2 regions of the Exiguobacterium sp. S22-S28 genome follow, and region 1 is predicted to be linked to the other one. Evidence: a T-box and tRNA genes for the amino acid it is inferred to sense, from the RefSeq annotation. Region 1 holds a T-box; the other holds one or more tRNA genes.

Evidence for each region. The T-box of region 1 lies ahead of alaS (alanine--tRNA ligase). A T-box ahead of a tRNA ligase gene usually reads a tRNA of that ligase, here a tRNA-Ala.
Region 2: it encodes a tRNA-Ala, which carries the amino acid that the T-box ahead of alaS (alanine--tRNA ligase) is inferred to sense. The anticodon was not compared.

Annotation. Positions count from the first base shown of each region.
Region 1 is NZ_JBHFFC010000029.1:179,699-188,290, reverse strand. Features, by position in the region: gene alaS (alanine--tRNA ligase) at 1-2,007, opposite strand, end outside; T-box leader at 2,069-2,287, opposite strand; gene recD2 (SF1B family DNA helicase RecD2) at 2,330-4,555, opposite strand; gene ACHA8N_RS12650 (VOC family protein) at 4,673-5,221, shown strand; gene ACHA8N_RS12645 (tetratricopeptide repeat protein) at 5,276-5,932, opposite strand; gene mnmA (tRNA 2-thiouridine(34) synthase MnmA) at 5,946-7,070, opposite strand; gene ACHA8N_RS12635 (cysteine desulfurase family protein) at 7,083-8,213, opposite strand; gene cymR (cysteine metabolism transcriptional regulator CymR) at 8,227-8,592, opposite strand, start outside.
Region 2 is NZ_JBHFFC010000033.1:144,527-153,118, reverse strand. Features, by position in the region: gene ACHA8N_RS16470 (DoxX family protein) at 1-85, shown strand, start outside; gene ACHA8N_RS16465 (flavin reductase family protein) at 109-702, shown strand; gene ACHA8N_RS16460 (hypothetical protein) at 770-1,162, opposite strand; gene ACHA8N_RS16455 (ABC-F family ATP-binding cassette domain-containing protein) at 1,162-3,063, opposite strand; gene ACHA8N_RS16450 (redox-sensing transcriptional repressor Rex) at 3,220-3,879, shown strand; gene ACHA8N_RS16445 (twin-arginine translocase TatA/TatE family subunit) at 3,879-4,082, shown strand; gene tatC (twin-arginine translocase subunit TatC) at 4,090-4,869, shown strand; tRNA gene ACHA8N_RS16435 (tRNA-Ala) at 4,977-5,049, shown strand; gene ACHA8N_RS16430 (S8 family serine peptidase) at 5,280-8,592, shown strand, end outside.

The sequences.
Region 1 (8,592 bases):
TAATTCGATGGAATATGTGCCCGCTGAAACGACACGAACCGTCTCGCCATATTTTTCACCAAACAGTGCCATTGCGCCTTTTGCTTTCGCATCGGCAATGTTCATCTCTTCAATCTCGACTGCAAGTGATGCCCAAATTGCTTGGTTGACATCTTGTTCGATTGTTGTCAATTCTTCTGCCGTTACTGCCCCAAAATGTGAAAAGTCAAAACGGAGACGATCTGCCGATACAAGTGAACCTGCTTGGTTGACATGTGTGCCGAGTGTATCTTTCAGTGCTTTATGCAACAAATGTGTTGCGGTATGATTTTTTGTGATTGCCTGACGGGACGACGCTTCGACCGTCGCACGAACTGTCGCATCTGCCAAGGCAATGCCCGTCCGAACGATGACGGTATGCAGATTTTGACCATTCGGTGCTTTTTGTACATCTTTGACATCGAGGACGAAATCCGGTCCTGTAATTGTTCCTGAGTCAGCGACTTCGCCACCACTTTCCGCATAAAACGGTGTGATGTCGAGCAACAACTGTGCTTCTTCCCCAGCAGCAACTTCTGTCACTCGTTCTCCATCATGCAACAAAGCAATGATTTTTGCATCCGTCTCAAGTTCCGTATAACCGACGAATTGACTTGGAACGGTCAACGTCGCCAAAACTTCCGATTGTTGCTGCATTGAACCGCCGTCTTCGCGGGCAGCACGGGCACGTTTACGTTGCTCATCCATCGCCCGTTTAAATCCTTCTTCGTCGACGGACATCTGATGATCTTCTGCATATTCGACTGTCAATTCAAGCGGGAAACCGTATGTGTCATACAGACGGAACGCATCTTCTCCACTGATAATCTGTTCCCCGTTGTTTTTAGCTGTTTGCGCGACTGTATTCAAGATTGCCAAGCCGTCATGTAACGTTTCGTGGAACCGTTCCTCTTCGTTTTTAATGACACGTTTGATGAAATCAGCCTTTTCCGGGACTTGTGGATAGAAATCGACCATGACGCTGCCGACTGTATCAACGAGTTCATACATGAATGGACGTTCGATGCCCAGCATTTTTGCGTAACGCACGGCACGACGGAGCAATCGGCGTAAGACATAGCCACGTCCTTCGTTTGAAGGCAACGCACCGTCTCCGATTGCAAAGGCAACGGTCCGAATGTGGTCAGCAATGACTTTGAATGCGACATCGAGTTTTGCGTCGTCGCGGTAAAGTTTACCGCTGATTTCTTCCGTCTTGTGAATGATCGGCATGAACAAATCCGTATCAAAGTTCGTCGGCACATCTTGCATAACACTTGCCATCCGCTCAAGACCCATTCCTGTATCAATGTTTTTACGTGGTAATTCTGTGTAGTTGCCGTGTCCATCATGGTTATATTGACTGAACACGATGTTCCAAATTTCGAGATACCGTTCGTTTTCACCGCCTGGATATAGTTCAGAATCATTTGGATCGTCTCCGAATGCCGGTCCGCGGTCGAAGAAAATCTCTGTGTTTGGACCAGATGGGCCTTCACCGATTTCCCAGAAGTTATCTTCCAGTGGAATGATACGTTCAGCCGGGACACCGAGTTCAAGCCAAATCTGACGTGCTGCATCATCTTCCGGGTGAATCGTTACCGAGAGACGTTCCGGATCGAGTCCGTACCACTCGTCACTCGTCAACAGTTCCCACCCCCATTTGATGGCGTCTTCACGGAAGTAATCTCCGACAGAGAAGTTTCCGAGCATTTCAAAAAACGTATGGTGACGTGCGGTTTTTCCGACATTTTCAATATCGTTTGTCCGGATGGATTTCTGCGCGTTGACAATCCGAGGATTTTGCGGAATAACCCGTCCATCAAAATATTTTTTTAGCGTAGCAACACCCGAATTGATCCATAATAATGTTGGATCTTCAATCGGCACAAGCGATGCACTCGGTTCGATTGCATGTCCTTTAGATTGGAAAAAGTCGAGATACATCTGACGGATTTCTGCACCCGTCAACGGTTTTAATGGTTTCATCGAAAATACCCCCATGGATTAATTTGTCCTGAACGCAAAAAAAACGATACATTCATCCCTGAAAAGGGACGAAAGCATCGCTTTCGTGGTACCACCCTCGTTCGTAAAGACACATGCTCTCTTTACCTCGAAAAATCCGTTAACGGAGATTACCCGCAAGTGTTTGCACTCGACTCCGGAAGGAGCTTCAGTCGACTCTTCATGGAGATGGTCCCAGCGCACCCACCTCTCTCTGGTTCATGAAACATTCGACTTACTTAACTTCCATCAACGTTTTGCGTCCATTCATCTATCGTGATTATTACCTATCTTACGCACCGCGTCAAGTCTTTGTCATACCGCCCAATCGTTCGATGAGTCGTGTCCGCCGGCGCGGTTCTTCTTCCTGAGAGGCTTTATAAAAAGCACGTGGATCACCGAAAAGAAGTAGACTGGCTTTCGCCCGCGTCACCGCCGTATAGATAAGATTTCGGGAATGCTTGAAGGCACCGGTGAAAAAGACCGGCATCAAAACAATCGGAAACTCTGACCCTTGGGCTTTATGAATGGTAATCGCATAGGCGTGTGTGAACTGATCCCAGTCGCTCCGGTTGTATTCGACTTCCGTCTGATCGAAACGAGCGATGATTTTATCGACCTTATCGACGTTTTCCTTCGCAAAGAAAATATTGACGATTTCACCGATATCCCCGTTGTAGACATTTTCTTCGGCATTGTTGACGAGCTGAAGAATCTTGTCCCCGCTCCGGTAAATCCGCGTCCCTTGTTTGACTTCCCGTTTTTTAGGCGCTTCCGGATTGTAGACCTGCTGAAGCACGATGTTCAGTTCGTCGATGCCCACTTGTCCACGGTAGGTCGGGGCTAAAATTTGGACGTCGAACTTCGAATAGCCTTTTGCAAGTGCCTTCTCCGCAAAAGCGGCAATACCACGCAAGGATTCTTGCGGTGCCAGTGAATAGAACCGACGGTCGGACAACGGAGCAAGTAAATCGGCCGAGGTGACACGGTTTTTCAAGTCATGTGCTAAACGGAGAATCGAGGAATCTTCCGCTTGACGGTGGACGACATTGAGTCGGACGACCGGAATTCCGTCCGTATCCATCAAGTCAGCGAGCACTTGTCCCGGACCGACCGACGGTAATTGATCACGGTCCCCGACAAACAGAATCTTCATTCCGTTCGGCACAGCCCTCAATAAACTCGACAACAGATAAATATCAATCATCGACGATTCATCAATGATCAACACCTTCCCTGTGATCGGTTGATCTTCGTTTAATTGGAAGTTCGTTCCGTCATATTTCAGGAGCCGGTGAATCGTCATGGCCGGGACATCCGTCGCTTCAGACAGGCGTTTTGCTGCTCGTCCGGTCGGGGCGACGAGCACATACGGATAGACATCACCCGATTTGACCTGACTTTTTTCGAGCGGCCAGTCGTGAATTTCCTGAAGGGCATGCAAAATTCCTTTGATGACGGTCGTCTTCCCGGTACCGGGACCACCTGTCAACACCATCAGCGGAGCCTTGACTGCGAGCTCGATCGCTTCTCGTTGTTGGACCGCATATTCCATCCCGAATCGTTCTTCGAGCTGCCCGATTGCTGATAAGATCGTCGCAACATCCACTTCCTGTTCCGCACCATTCGCCATCACGCGGGCCAACTCTTTTGCTGCCCGGACTTCGGCGTAAAAAATCGTTGGTAAGTACAAACAACCTTCTTCGAGTTTTACCTTGTCTTCCGTCAACAACAGCTCGATCGCTTGTTCCAGCCGCTCACCGGGATCTTCGCCGAGCAGACGAGGTGCCCGTTGCAACAGCGATTCGACGGTCGCAAAGGCATGTCCTTCGCCCGCCTCTTGCTCCAAAATATGCATGATTGACGCTGCGACCCGTTCCGGATGCAAGCCGACAAGTCCCAGATGCGAGGCAATTTGGTCGGCTGTCTTAAACCCGATTCCACTAACCTCGTACATTAAGGAATAGGGATTCTCACGGATGCGTGCCATCGCATCCCCTTCGTAAGCAGCATAAATTTTCGCTGCCAGTTTCGGGGTGACATCAAACGGCGCTAAAAAGAGCATCAGTTGATCGACGCCGTATAACGTCGCCAGGCGACTAAAGATGACATCCGCTTGTTTTTGTTTCAGTCCAGGCACACGATCAAGCGCCTTGCTGTCTTTTAAAATGACGTCGATGGCATCTTCACCAAGGGCATCGACAATATTTTTCGCTGTTTTCGGACCAATGCCGGTAAACGAACCGTTCGTCAGGAAACGGACAGCCGCGTGCTTTGTCATCGGCACCGACCGCCGGATCAACTCCGCTTTTAATTGTTTACCGAATCGCGGATGATCAATCAATCGTCCGAACGCTTGATACGTTCCACCGAGTTCGATTCCGACGCCGGTCCCCGTGACAACAAGTTCCGTCTCTTTTAATTCAAAGTTTTTTTCTTTGATGGCAATCAAAACAATCGAATGGGCTTCTTCTTCGGAGGAAAAAAGCACACGTTTGACGCGACCAACTACTTGATGGGGGTGCTCCATCACTCCACCTGCTTTCTTTCTGGACTCCGTTACTCTGCTATTATCATAGCATTCGTTTAACGGATTTTAAATGAGGGAAACATTCCTTGAGCTAATATACGAATGGAGGAACGAATCATGGGACGTCTACCGATTGCCGGATTATGTGAATTAGTATTAGAAGTCGAGGATATGGACCGCGCTGTTGCGTTTTGGAACGGGACGCTCGGCATCCCGATCGTCGAGCAGTGGGCGCCCGATGATGCGGAGCCGAGTCAGGAACAAGAAAAACAAGACGGTGTCTGGGCGACCTGGCTGTATATCGGGGGAAACACACGTCTTGGTCTTTGGCTGAAGCGTGACTTCACGATGGAGGAACGGACCGTCAAACGTCTTCCCGTCACGGAGTGGGACAGCCTGTATGACGAAGGCGGCATGCATGTCCATTGCGCCTTTTATATCGAGAAGAATGAATTTAATGAAGCTCTTGATCTGTTACGTGCTGCGTCGATTGATGTCAAAATTCGGGAGTGGGACGAGCAAGAGACATCGAACGATAAAGAGTATTCTGCGTACTTCAAGGACACGGAACAAAACGTCATTGAACTGTATACAAAAAACATGGACGAGGCCTATGAAGACTTTTCCGGTCCACCGCTTCGCGTCGTCCGTGAAGTCGGTCATTAATCAAAAAAAAGCGTTGCCGAACCGATTCTCAATCATCGGTCGCAACGCTCTTTTTTAGTTCAACAAAGCATCCATTTTGGCTTTCGCATCTTGCGCCAACGTGTGGTTCGGCTGATACGCAAGCACGGTTTCAAGTTCCGTATAACACGCTTCCTGCTGACCTAAAAATGCCAGTGCAATCGCATAGTTATAACGGGCATCCGTATGTGTCTCTTCCAGCAACAAGACTTGTTCGAAGATTTCAGCTGCTTCTTCGATCTGTTCGTTCTGAGCGAGGGCAAGACCGTACTGAAAGGCGATTTCTACATCAACACCATTCAGTTCTGTCGCTTGTTTTAAACGAGGAATGCCTCGAACCGGATCACCCAGTTTTTGATACGTCAGTCCGAGCATGAAATGAAGATCGGCATCATCGAGTCCATGCAGCAAAGCAAGACGCAATGATTCTTCAGCCTCGACCAGTAAATCTGCCGAAAAATACAGCGCACCTTTGGCATAATGAGCACTTGCGAACGTTGGATCAATCGTAAGCGCCTTGTCGTAAAACCGGAGTGCGCGGTCGGCATCGTCCATTGATTGGAGCAATGTTCCCAAGTTGACATAACCGGTCGGATCATTCGGTTGTTGTTCGATGGCATCATTAAAGGCTTGAGCTGCCAATTCATAATTACCGGATTCCAGATGTCGGAACCCGACTTCGTTGTAGTTCATTTAAACCTCTCCCTTACGCAAGATACGTTAACTGTTTGCCGGCTTTGTACGCATCATCAATCGTCGCCCCACCAAGACATACGTCACCGTCATAAAAGACGACGGCTTGTCCGGGAGTAATCGCCCGTTGCCGTTCGTCGAACGCGACGTCTAAACGTCCACCGTCCAGTACACGGACTGTTACGGGTGTATCCGTTTGACGATAACGGAACTTCGCGGTGCAGCGGAATTCTGTCCCGGCAGGCACCGTTGCCGTCCAGCTGATATCAGACGCATAAAGCCCTTCTGAATAAAGCAATTCATTGTGGAATCCTTGCTCGACGAACAAGATGTTGTCTTTCAGGTTTTTCCCGACGACGAACCACGGTTCCCCGTCTCCACCAATACCGAGACCGTGACGTTGACCCATTGTGTAATACATCAGACCGTCATGACGTCCCATTGTTTTGCCTTCGAGTGTCCGCATTTCACCTGGTTGAGCCGGCAGATACTGGCTGAGGAACTGTTTGAAATTCCGTTCTCCGATGAAACAAATGCCGGTCGAGTCTTTTTTCTTGGCCGTCGCAAGGTTCGCTTCTTCGGCGATTTTCCGCACTTCTGATTTTTCCATATGCCCGATTGGGAACATCGCTTTGGCGATTTGATCTTGGGACAATTGGTTCAAGAAATACGTTTGATCCTTGTTTGCGTCGACACCGCGTAATAATTTATGCTCGCCGTCTTCGTATACGGCACGAGCATAATGCCCCGTCGCAACAAAGTCTGCCCCTAGGCGCATCGCATGGTCAAGAAATGCCTTGAATTTGATTTCTTTATTACACATGACATCCGGATTCGGTGTCCGACCGAGTTTGTATTCATCCAAGAAGTACGTAAAGACTTTGTCCCAGTACTCCTTTTCGAAATTGACCGCATAATATGGAATACCGATTTGATTGGCGACGGCGATGACATCTTCGTAATCTTCCGTTGCTGTACAAAATCCATTTTCATCTGTATCGTCCCAGTTCTTCATAAAGATTCCGATGACGTTATATCCTTGTTCTTTTAATAAATGAGCTGTAACGGAAGAATCGACACCGCCGGACATACCGACGACGACCGTTGTTTCCTCCGGTGCTTTTGCGCGTGTATTCATTGTTTTCACCTCTTAATTGTTCTGAAACGATTTTACGACATCTATCAGGCCTTGTGCGAGCAGTTCGACTTGTGCCACATCGTTTCCCCGTCCAAAACTAATGCGGACCGATTGTTTTGTTCGTGGATTTTCACCATACATCGCCGACAAAACATGGGACGGCTCAATCGATCCCGCCGTACAGGCACTTCCACTTGAAACAGCAATTCCCCGCATGTCGAGCATAATCAAAAACGGTTCGATTTCGACGTCTCGGAAATACAAATTGATGACTTGCGGTAACCCTTCTGCCCCGTTGACCTCAAAGTCAATCGATGAGGCACGAAGCCGCTCAAGTAATGTGGTCCGTAAGAACTGGTACTGTTCGGCCTGCCCATCCCGTTCCATTGCCATCAGACGGACCGCTTCCGTAAAACCGACAATCCCGGCGACATTTTCCGTTCCGGCACGCCGCTTGCGTTCCTGTTCTCCTCCATAGGATTGAGGAGCTAACTTAACAGCCGACCGGACATATAACAACCCGACGCCTTTTGGTCCGTTGATTTTATGACTCGATGCCGACAGCAAATCGATGTGCATCGCTTCCACATCAATTTGTGACTTCGCAAATACTTGAACGGCATCGGTATGGAACACAATCTGTTTCTCCCGCAAGAAGCGGCCACATGCCGCAATCGGCTGGATCGTTCCGACTTCGTTATTTCCGAACATGATCGATACTAAAATCGTATCCGGTCGAACGGCAGCGCGCAAAGCATCTTCCGTCACGATACCGGACTTTGGAATATCAAGATACGTCACGTCAAATCCCCGTTTCTCCAGTTCCTCGAAGGCATGGAGTACGGCATGGTGTTCAAACCGTGTCGTAATGACATGACGGCCTTTTGACTGGTACTGCATGGCAGCACCGATGATGGCGTAGTTATCCGATTCCGTACCACCACTCGTAAAGATGATTTCCGTCGGTTTTGCGTTCAGTTCCGTTGCGATCATTCGCCGTGCTGTATCAATCGCTGCCCGACCGGACCGGCCGAAAGCATGGACGCTCGACGGATTACCGAATTGTTCGAGCATGTATGGTGTCATCTTCTCGAGTACTTCCGGACGCATCGGTGTTGTTGCTGCATGATCAAAATACATCATCGTTTTTCACCTCTCATATATAAAACATATAACCTGTATCGTCTTCTTCAGCTAAATCTTTTAATGACGTCGAATCGAGCACATCGTCGACAGCACGTTGAATTTTATCCCATAACTTACGTTTCGTCACCTCATCACAGTTGTCCCCTTCGACGACGACGAGTGGTCCTTCGAGCAAACGAATGATATCCCCTGCTGTGATTTCCTCAGCAGGACGCCCCAGTTTATATCCGCCGTATGCCCCGCGGACACTTTTGACGAGACCGCCGTTTCGAAGCGGGGCAATCAATTGCTCCAGGTAGTGCTCGGACAGATCATACATCTGCGCAATTTTTTTTAAAGACAATGGCTTTGCCTCGCCTCCTTTGGCGAGTGCAAT
Region 2 (8,592 bases), on a different contig from region 1:
ATACAACATGGCCCTGATCGTCATCGCCCTCGGCGTCGCATTGATTGGTGCTGGAGACTATTCGCTCGCAGCCATGCTCGGGTGATCAGAGAAAGCGGGTAATGAACAATGAAGTTTGATCCACAGTCACTCAGTCCAAAAGAAAATTATAAATTGTTGATCGGGAGCATCATCCCGCGACCGATTGCCTTCGTGACGACAAAAGGTGCGGACGGAACGATTAACGCTGCGCCGTTTTCGTTTTTCACGGTCGCCTCAAGCCATCCGCCGCAATTATTGATCGCAGTCCAAAAGACGGATCAAGGGGAAAAGGATACGGCCAAAAATATCTTACTCAATCAGGAGTATGTCATCCATATCGTCAGTGAAGAGATTGTCGAAGCGGTCAACGAAACGGCAGCCCCGCTCGCTTACGGTGAAAGTGAACTGGAGCGGACGAATCTAACGTTGATCGACAGTGATTTGATTGACGTCCCGGCAGTTGCGGAAGCGAAGATTCGCTTTGAACTGAAACTGACACAACACGTTGATCTGGAGGCAGCTGATTTATTGATCGGTGAAGTCGTACGGTACCATGTCGCGGATGAACTCGTAGACTCGTTCCGGATTGATGCCGACGGTTTAGGCGCGATTGCCCGTCTCGCGGGAAATGATTACGCCAAGATTGGTGACATCTTCACGATTGCACGTCCTACGAAATAAGACAACGCCATACCAATAGACGAGGAAAGCAGATTCGATATCCGCTTTCCTCGTCTATTTTTGTTGCCTATTCCATTTTATGACGTTTACTGTACTGGAAACCGTCCAGTAGATAAAACAGAACGGCGAGCGCCCAAATTCCGACACAGCTGATCAAAAACGCGGTCAGAGGAGAGACAGCCCCGTAATACATAATGATCATCGGATCGTTCAGTGCAACGAACGATTGGGTCGTCAGCAACGTGCAAATCAGACCGGACAATAAACTGATGAACAGTCCGCTCCACGTCTGGATGACAAGACCGATCATACAGGAAATTAAGATGAACAACGGATAAACGGCGTTAAACGCATCCGGACGAATGAAAGCCGAGACATAGTCCGCATACATCGGGACGAAATAAAGCACACCGGACAATAATCCTTGGATCAGGTTGATGACATAACTTTTCGAGCGCATCAGTGGAACGACTCCCACTGTTCCATCAGGTCAAGCAGGTCAATATCAATCTGATCGCGTTCGGCTGAGAGGGCGGTTGCTTTCGGGATATCATTAAAGACTTCCGGTTCACACAACAACTGTTCGATTTCGACCGACCGGTTCTCTAACCGTTCAATCTCTTGTTCGAGTTGCTCGAGCTGTTGTTTCTTTTTGCGTGCTTCTTTTTGTGCTTCTTTATCAATCGTCTTCGTCGAAGCGACTTTGATCGCTTTGGCTTCTTCCGCTTCAAGTCGGGCAATTTCTTCTTTTTCGGCTTTTTTCTCCATGTAGTAGGAGTAGTCACCGAGATAATCGGTTACGCCATCGCCACTCATCTCAATAACACGGGTCGCGACACGGTCGATGAAGTACCGGTCGTGGGAGACGAAGAGCAACGTTCCTTCGTAGTCGACGAGGGCGTTTTCGAGGACCATCTTCGAATCGAGATCCAAGTGGTTCGTCGGCTCATCCAGCACAAGCAGATTCGTTTTACGTAACTTCAGCTTCGCGAGTGCCAGTCGTCCGCGTTCACCGCCCGATAATTCATGGACGAGCTTGAAGACATCATCTCCGCTGAAGAGGAACTGTCCAAGCACGGACCGGACTTCCTGCTCGCGCATCAACGGCCATTCGTTCCAAATCTCGTCGATGACTCGGTTGCGGTCGTTCAGTTCCGCCTGCTCCTGATCGTAGTAGCCGATCGAGACACCTGTGCCGAAACGATAGTCACCAAATAACGGTTTCAGACGGCCGACGAGGACTTTCAGCAACGTCGACTTGCCAATCCCGTTTGGTCCGACAAGCGCGAGCGACTCGGCACGTTGCAGCCTAAACGTGATATTTTTTGAGACGGCTGCTTCATAGCCGACCGCAAGTTGATTGACCTGTAACACGTCATTGCCGCTTTGTTTCTCAATCGGGAACGACAGGACAGTACTGCGTTCGTCGCCGTCCGGTCGATCGATCCGGTCGACTTTCTCAAGGCGTTTGCGAACACTTTGCGCCCGTTTCGTCGTCGTCGCGCGGGCGATGTTACGCTGGATGAAATCCTGCATCTTCGCGATGTCTTCCTGCTGTTGTTCGAACTGTTTCATTTCCTGTTCGTACAGCGCCGCTTTTTGTTCGAGATACTTCGTATAATTACCGGTAAACTTCCGGGAGACGTTGCGGGACAATTCATAGACGACGTTGACGACTTGATCGAGGAAATACCGGTCATGGGAAACGATCAAGGCGGCGCCGCGGTAACCGGATAAGTAACTTTCAAGCCAAGACAGTGTATCGATGTCCAGGTGGTTCGTCGGCTCATCGAGAATCAACAGTTCCGGTGCCTGCAGCAACATCTTCGCCAAAGCGAGCCGGGTCCGCTGTCCACCGGAAAGCGTCTGAATCCGGCGGGAATAATCGTCCGGATAAAAGCGCATCCCGTGTAAGACGGAGCGGATGTTGGCTTCGAACTGATAACCGCCGGCTTCCGAGAAGTCATGTTGCGCTTGATCGTATGTTTTCAAGAGACGGTCGTAGGCAGTCGGATCGTTTAATATGTGTTCCATGCCCATCTCGATTTCCATCCGGCGTAACGCCCGTTCTTGATCCTGCAGGTGTTCGAACACGGTCAGCATCTCATTCCAAATCGATTCGTTGGACTCAAGTCCGCTGTCCTGAGCGAGGTAACCGATCCGCACTTCCTTGCTCTTCATGATTTCCCCGGAGTCATGCGACAGCTCGCCGGCGATGATTTTTAAAAGTGTCGATTTTCCGGCACCATTTCGTCCGACGAGGGCAATCCGGTCCCGTTCCTGTACTTCGAGTTTAATATTTTCTAAAATCGGCTCAACGCCGAATGATTTTGAGAGTTGGTTTACTTGTAAGAGAATCATATCCATCCATCCTTCCACCCCTTAGTCTATCACGAAAAATCCTGCCGAATATAATATTTGTTACTCTATGTGAAGTGGTTTACAATCAAGGAGAGTAGAATTCTTTGCAATGATTTGGGTGCCACGTCAGAACGTGGACGAAGGGGGAACTGCAGTATGAATGGGCCAGACACAAAAATACCACAAGCAACGGCGAAACGACTGCCGTTATATTATCGTTTCATCCAGAGTCTTTACAACTCCGGCAAGCTGCGCGTCTCGTCAGCCGAGCTCAGCGAAGCGGTCAAAGTCGACTCGGCGACAATCCGTCGTGACTTTTCCTACTTTGGGGCGTTAGGGAAAAAAGGGTACGGTTACAATGTTCAACATTTGTTAACATTTTTCCGAAAGACACTCAACCAAGACGAGGTCACGAATGTCGCCTTAATCGGGGTTGGACACCTCGGAACAGCGTTTGCAAATTATAACTTTTTAAAGAATAATAGTACTCGTATCGTCATCGCGTTTGACGCGGATGAGGACAAGGTCGGAACGACGACACAAGACGTTCCGATTTACCACGTGTCAGATATGAAAGAACAAATCAAAGCGAACCATGTCGACGTCGCCATCTTGACGGTACCGTCCCAGTTCGCCCAGTCAGTAGCGGACGAGTTAGTTGAGTATGGTGTGACCGGCATTCTGAACTTTACACCGGCACGATTAAACGTACCGGCCCATGTTCGCGTCCATCACATCGATCTGTCGATTGAGTTGCAGTCGCTTGTTTATTTCATGAAGCATTATTCGCAATCAGCTGAAGGAGTGAAATCATAATGGAAAACTTAATCCCGTTGACACTTGGTATCGGCCCGGGGAGCATCGCCTTGATCGGCGTCGTCGCTTTAATCATCTTCGGACCAAAAAAATTACCGGAACTCGGCCGCGCTGCCGGTCAAACGTTAAAAGAATTCAAGAGCGCGACAAACGGCATCATGGAAGATGATAAAGACAAAAAGGACGAAACGAAAGAGAAGTGAGTGAATCATGGCGATCGATCAAGAGCAGAGTATGACGACGCACTTAGATGAACTCCGGAAACGGATCATCTGGTCGCTCATCATCGTGGTGGTCATGTTCGCTGCAGCTTTTCCGCTTGTCCGTCCGCTTGTACGTTTTCTGCAGGCTGACTTAAAGGAGCTCGGAATTGGTCTGAACGCTTTTAACGTGGCTGATCCACTGATGTTATATCTGAATCTTGCGTTCATCATCGCAATCGTCTTGGCGTCACCGTTTTGGATGTACCAGCTTTGGGCGTTCATCCGTCCCGGTCTGCATGACCAAGAGCAAAAAGCGACGTTGACGTATATTCCAGTAACGTTCTTCTTATTTTTAGCTGGTGTTTCATTTTCTTACTTTTGGTTGTTACCGTTTTTACTTGAAGTATCGACAGAGCTCGGACAAGAGCTCGGCATCGAACAAGTCATCGGCGTCGAGAACTATTTCAGCTTTTTGATCCGCTTGACGATCCCGTTTGGAATACTGTTCCAACTGCCGGTCGTGACGATGTTTTTGACACGCCTTGGACTCGTGACGCCGTTCTTCATGCGGAAGAATCGGAAGTATGCCTACTTTGCGTTATTCGTCGTCGCGGCGTTGATCTCACCGCCGGACGTCACTTCGCATTTAATGATTTCTGTCCCGTTGTTCGTCTTATATGAAATCAGCATCCTGATTTCAGCGCGGACGTATAAAAAAGTACTGATCTTGGAGCAACAAGCAGAACTGGAGCGACAGGCGGATTTGATGCGTGAGTTGAACGATTAATAAGAGATTCTCTCGTGCCATCGCGGCAGGGAGAATTTTTTTGTAAGCGGTCTAATTTTATATTGAAAAAATGAACAGCAATAGGTATACTCATAATAGAAACACACGGGGGCTTAGCTCAGCTGGGAGAGCGTTTGGCTGGCAGCCAAAAGGTCGTCGGTTCGAGCCCGATAGTCTCCATATCGTTTTACCTGAAAACTCTTGGGCAACCAAGAGTTTTTTTGTTGACCGGATAACAGATGGGGAATTTAGGATAATGGTTATAACGATGGCATAAAACGGTAAAAAAACAAAAAAGGATTGAAATTGAATTGTATATGATAAGAAAGTTAACTAAACTAAAAATACAGAATTTTCGTTTAATATTCTTTTTTTGTCAAACACTACATTTTTAGAAAAGAGGAAATCGAATGAAGAAAAAGAAGATTGCTCTGATGGCAGCTGCCCTCATGACATCTTCCAGCCTGGTTCATGCCGAGGGACTTACGTCATCACAAAAAGTGAATGTCCAAAAGCCACAAGCACTCTCAGTGAAAAAAACAGGGCAGGAAAAAACATACAGTCCAAATGAAAAAGTCCGGATTGTCGTCGAACTCGATCAAAAAGCGGCGATTGAACACGCACAAGCTCAAAATAAACGGTACAGCACATTAAGCAATACCGAAAAAGTCATACTCAAGAATCAAATCGTCAATAAGCAGAAGGAAGTCAAAGCAACGATTGCCCAAAAAGACATTGCGGTTTCTTATAAAGAAAGTTTTACGACCGTTTTGAACGGGTTCAGCGGAGAAGTCAAATACGGTGAAATCAAAGAATTGGAAAAATTAAGCGGAGTCAAAAGTGTACATATCGCCCATGAGTATGCGCGTCCTGAAGTCGAAAAAGGCGCCAAACCGAACATGGTACATAGTAAAGACATGATCAATGCAAAGCAAACATGGCAGGATTACGGTTATAAAGGGGAAGGAACGATTGTTGCCGTCATCGACACAGGGATTGATCCGACGCACAAGGACATGGTACTCAGTCCGGAGACGAAAGTCGATTTGACTTCGTCAAAAGTCGAAAGCTTTAAATCTTCAAAAGGCTTAAAAGGAAACTACTTTACAGAAAAAGTACCGTACGGATACAACTATGCGGATCATGACAGTGAAATCCGTGATCTCGGTCCGGGAGCTTCCATGCACGGGATGCACGTTGCCGGTACAGTCGGTGCCAACGGCGATGAGGCGAGCGGCGGTATTAAAGGAGTCGCACCGGAAACACAGCTTCTGGCAATGAAAGTATTCGGAAATGATCCAGGCATGCCGTCGACGTTCAGTGATATCTACATTAAAGCGATTGATGACGCGATTGCTCTCGGTGCAGATGTCATCAACATGAGCCTTGGTTCGACGGCATCATTCGTTCAAAAAGACGATCCGGAACAAAAGGCGATCGTCAATGCGATGAACAACGGAATTCTTTGTGCGATCTCTGCTGGTAACTCTGGTTATGCAGGAAACGGCGCCGGAAACCCATACGCGTCGAATCCGGATATCGGTGTCGTCGGTTCACCCGGACTGATCAGTGAGGCGCTGCAGGTCGCTTCCGTCGAGAACACACAGTTGACGCTTGAAGGGATGGCACTAACAGTTGATGGAGAAGACGCCGGTTATCTCGCTTACCAAAAACAAGATTCACCGAATCCGATTCCGGTGTTCGACAAAGCAGCAAAAGACGTGATCTATGTCGGTGACGGAAGTGAAACGAACTACACGGGGAAAGACGTGAAGAATAAAGTAGTATTCGTCGTCCGTGACGGCAGCTTTAATTACGGGATGATTCAGGCGGAAGCTGAAAAGCAAGGTGCAGCCGGTGTCATCGTCCGCGGTCGTGTTGATCACGGGGATTATGTCAGCATGTCGCTGAATAAACCGACGATTCCGCTCGTCTCGTTAAGTATCGCGGACGGGAACGAACTGGAAGCGAAAGCAAAGGCCGGTAAAGCGTTGACGGTGACGTTTGACGGAAAAGCAGTCTCGGCACCGAATCCGGTTGCCGGCGAGATGTCTGATTTCACATCGTGGGGCGTGACACCAAATCTTGACTTTAAGCCGGAAATCACGGCTCCAGGCGGAAAAATCTACTCGACACTCAACGACAACGAGTATGGTGTCATGAGCGGAACATCGATGGCAGCGCCACATGTTGCCGGAGGAACGGCACTCGTCATGCAACGCGTCGATAAAGATTTTAAAGTCAGTGGTGCAACGCGGGTCAAACTGGCGAAAAACATCTTGATGAATACATCCCGTCCGCAGCTAGACTCAGGATCATATAATCAGGAAGCGAAAACAGGCAACTATTATTCGCCACGCCGTGAAGGTGCCGGATTGATGGATTTGCGTGCAGCGATGAAGACACCGGTCGTCGTCACCGAGACGAAGTCGGGTGAAGGGAAAGCTGCCTTGAAACAAGTCGGTGACAAATTCAGCTTCACGCTCGACTTGAAGAACTACAGCAATGAAAAATTAACGTACAAGTTGGCCGGAACGGTCCAATCCGACCTTGTCGTCAAAGGGAAGAACTTACTGGAGACAGACGGAATCTTTAAGAAGGGAACAGTCGGGGCTGTTGACGCCAACAAAGGCACATTCCCGATTTCCTTTACAGTCGGCTCGAAAAAAGCAAGCTCGGTCGCGATTGATGCGAAGAGTACGAAGCAAGTCAATGTAACGGTTGATTTAAAAGATACGATCGACGGGGCAAACGGTGTACCGCTTGAGACACTCTTCGAGAACGGCTACTTCGTTGAAGGTTTTGTTCGTCTGATGGATACGAAAAGTAAAAACCCGGAATTGACGGTTCCATACGTTGGTTTTAAAGGGTCGTGGGATAAAGCACCGATCATTGATGCGCCGAGTTATGATGATCAAACATTTTACGGGGCGACCGGTCTCGCGACAGAAATAAACGAGGACTATACGTTGCTTGGACTTAATACAGCAGGAGATGTCCTCAAAGAAAAAGTATCATTTTCACCAAATGGAGATGGAAGCACGGATGAAGCGTTCCCAGTCCTGTCGTTCCTGCGGAATGCGAAAAAAGTGGAATATGCCATTCTCGACCGGAATCAAGCGGTGCTTCGCAAATTAGAGACACAAGAAGATGTCACCAAAAATTATTATGATCGTGCAGAAGAGCCGGGTTATACATCGGTGACAAATGCTGCGTGGGATGGAACCGTCAACGGCTCGAAGGTCAAGGACGGTCTGTACTACTATCAAGTGAAATCAATCGTCGATTATCCGAATGCAAAATGGCAGAATGCATTGTTCCCGGTGTATGTGGATACACAAGCACCTGCTACCACAACGAATTGGAATGCGGATAAAAAAATGGTTTCATGGACAGCCGGGGACTTAGGGACAGGTATCGCTTCATTTGATATTCTGGTCGATGGAAAAAGTGTCTTAAAAGAACCACTGGCTCCGTCGGTGAAGAGCTATACACTGACAGATCTCCCGAGCCGTGCGAAAGTGACACTGGTCGTATCGGATTATGCCGGAAACCGCATTAAGAAAAACGTCAACACGTCAGGTGTCGACAAGGCGGTTCCAAGCGTACAAATTGATACACCGGAAGCACTCGGGTTAGCGACATCACAACAAGTGACGGTTTCAGGAAACGTCGCGGATGAGTCGGATGTGAAGTCGTTTAAGATCAATGGAAAATCGGTTA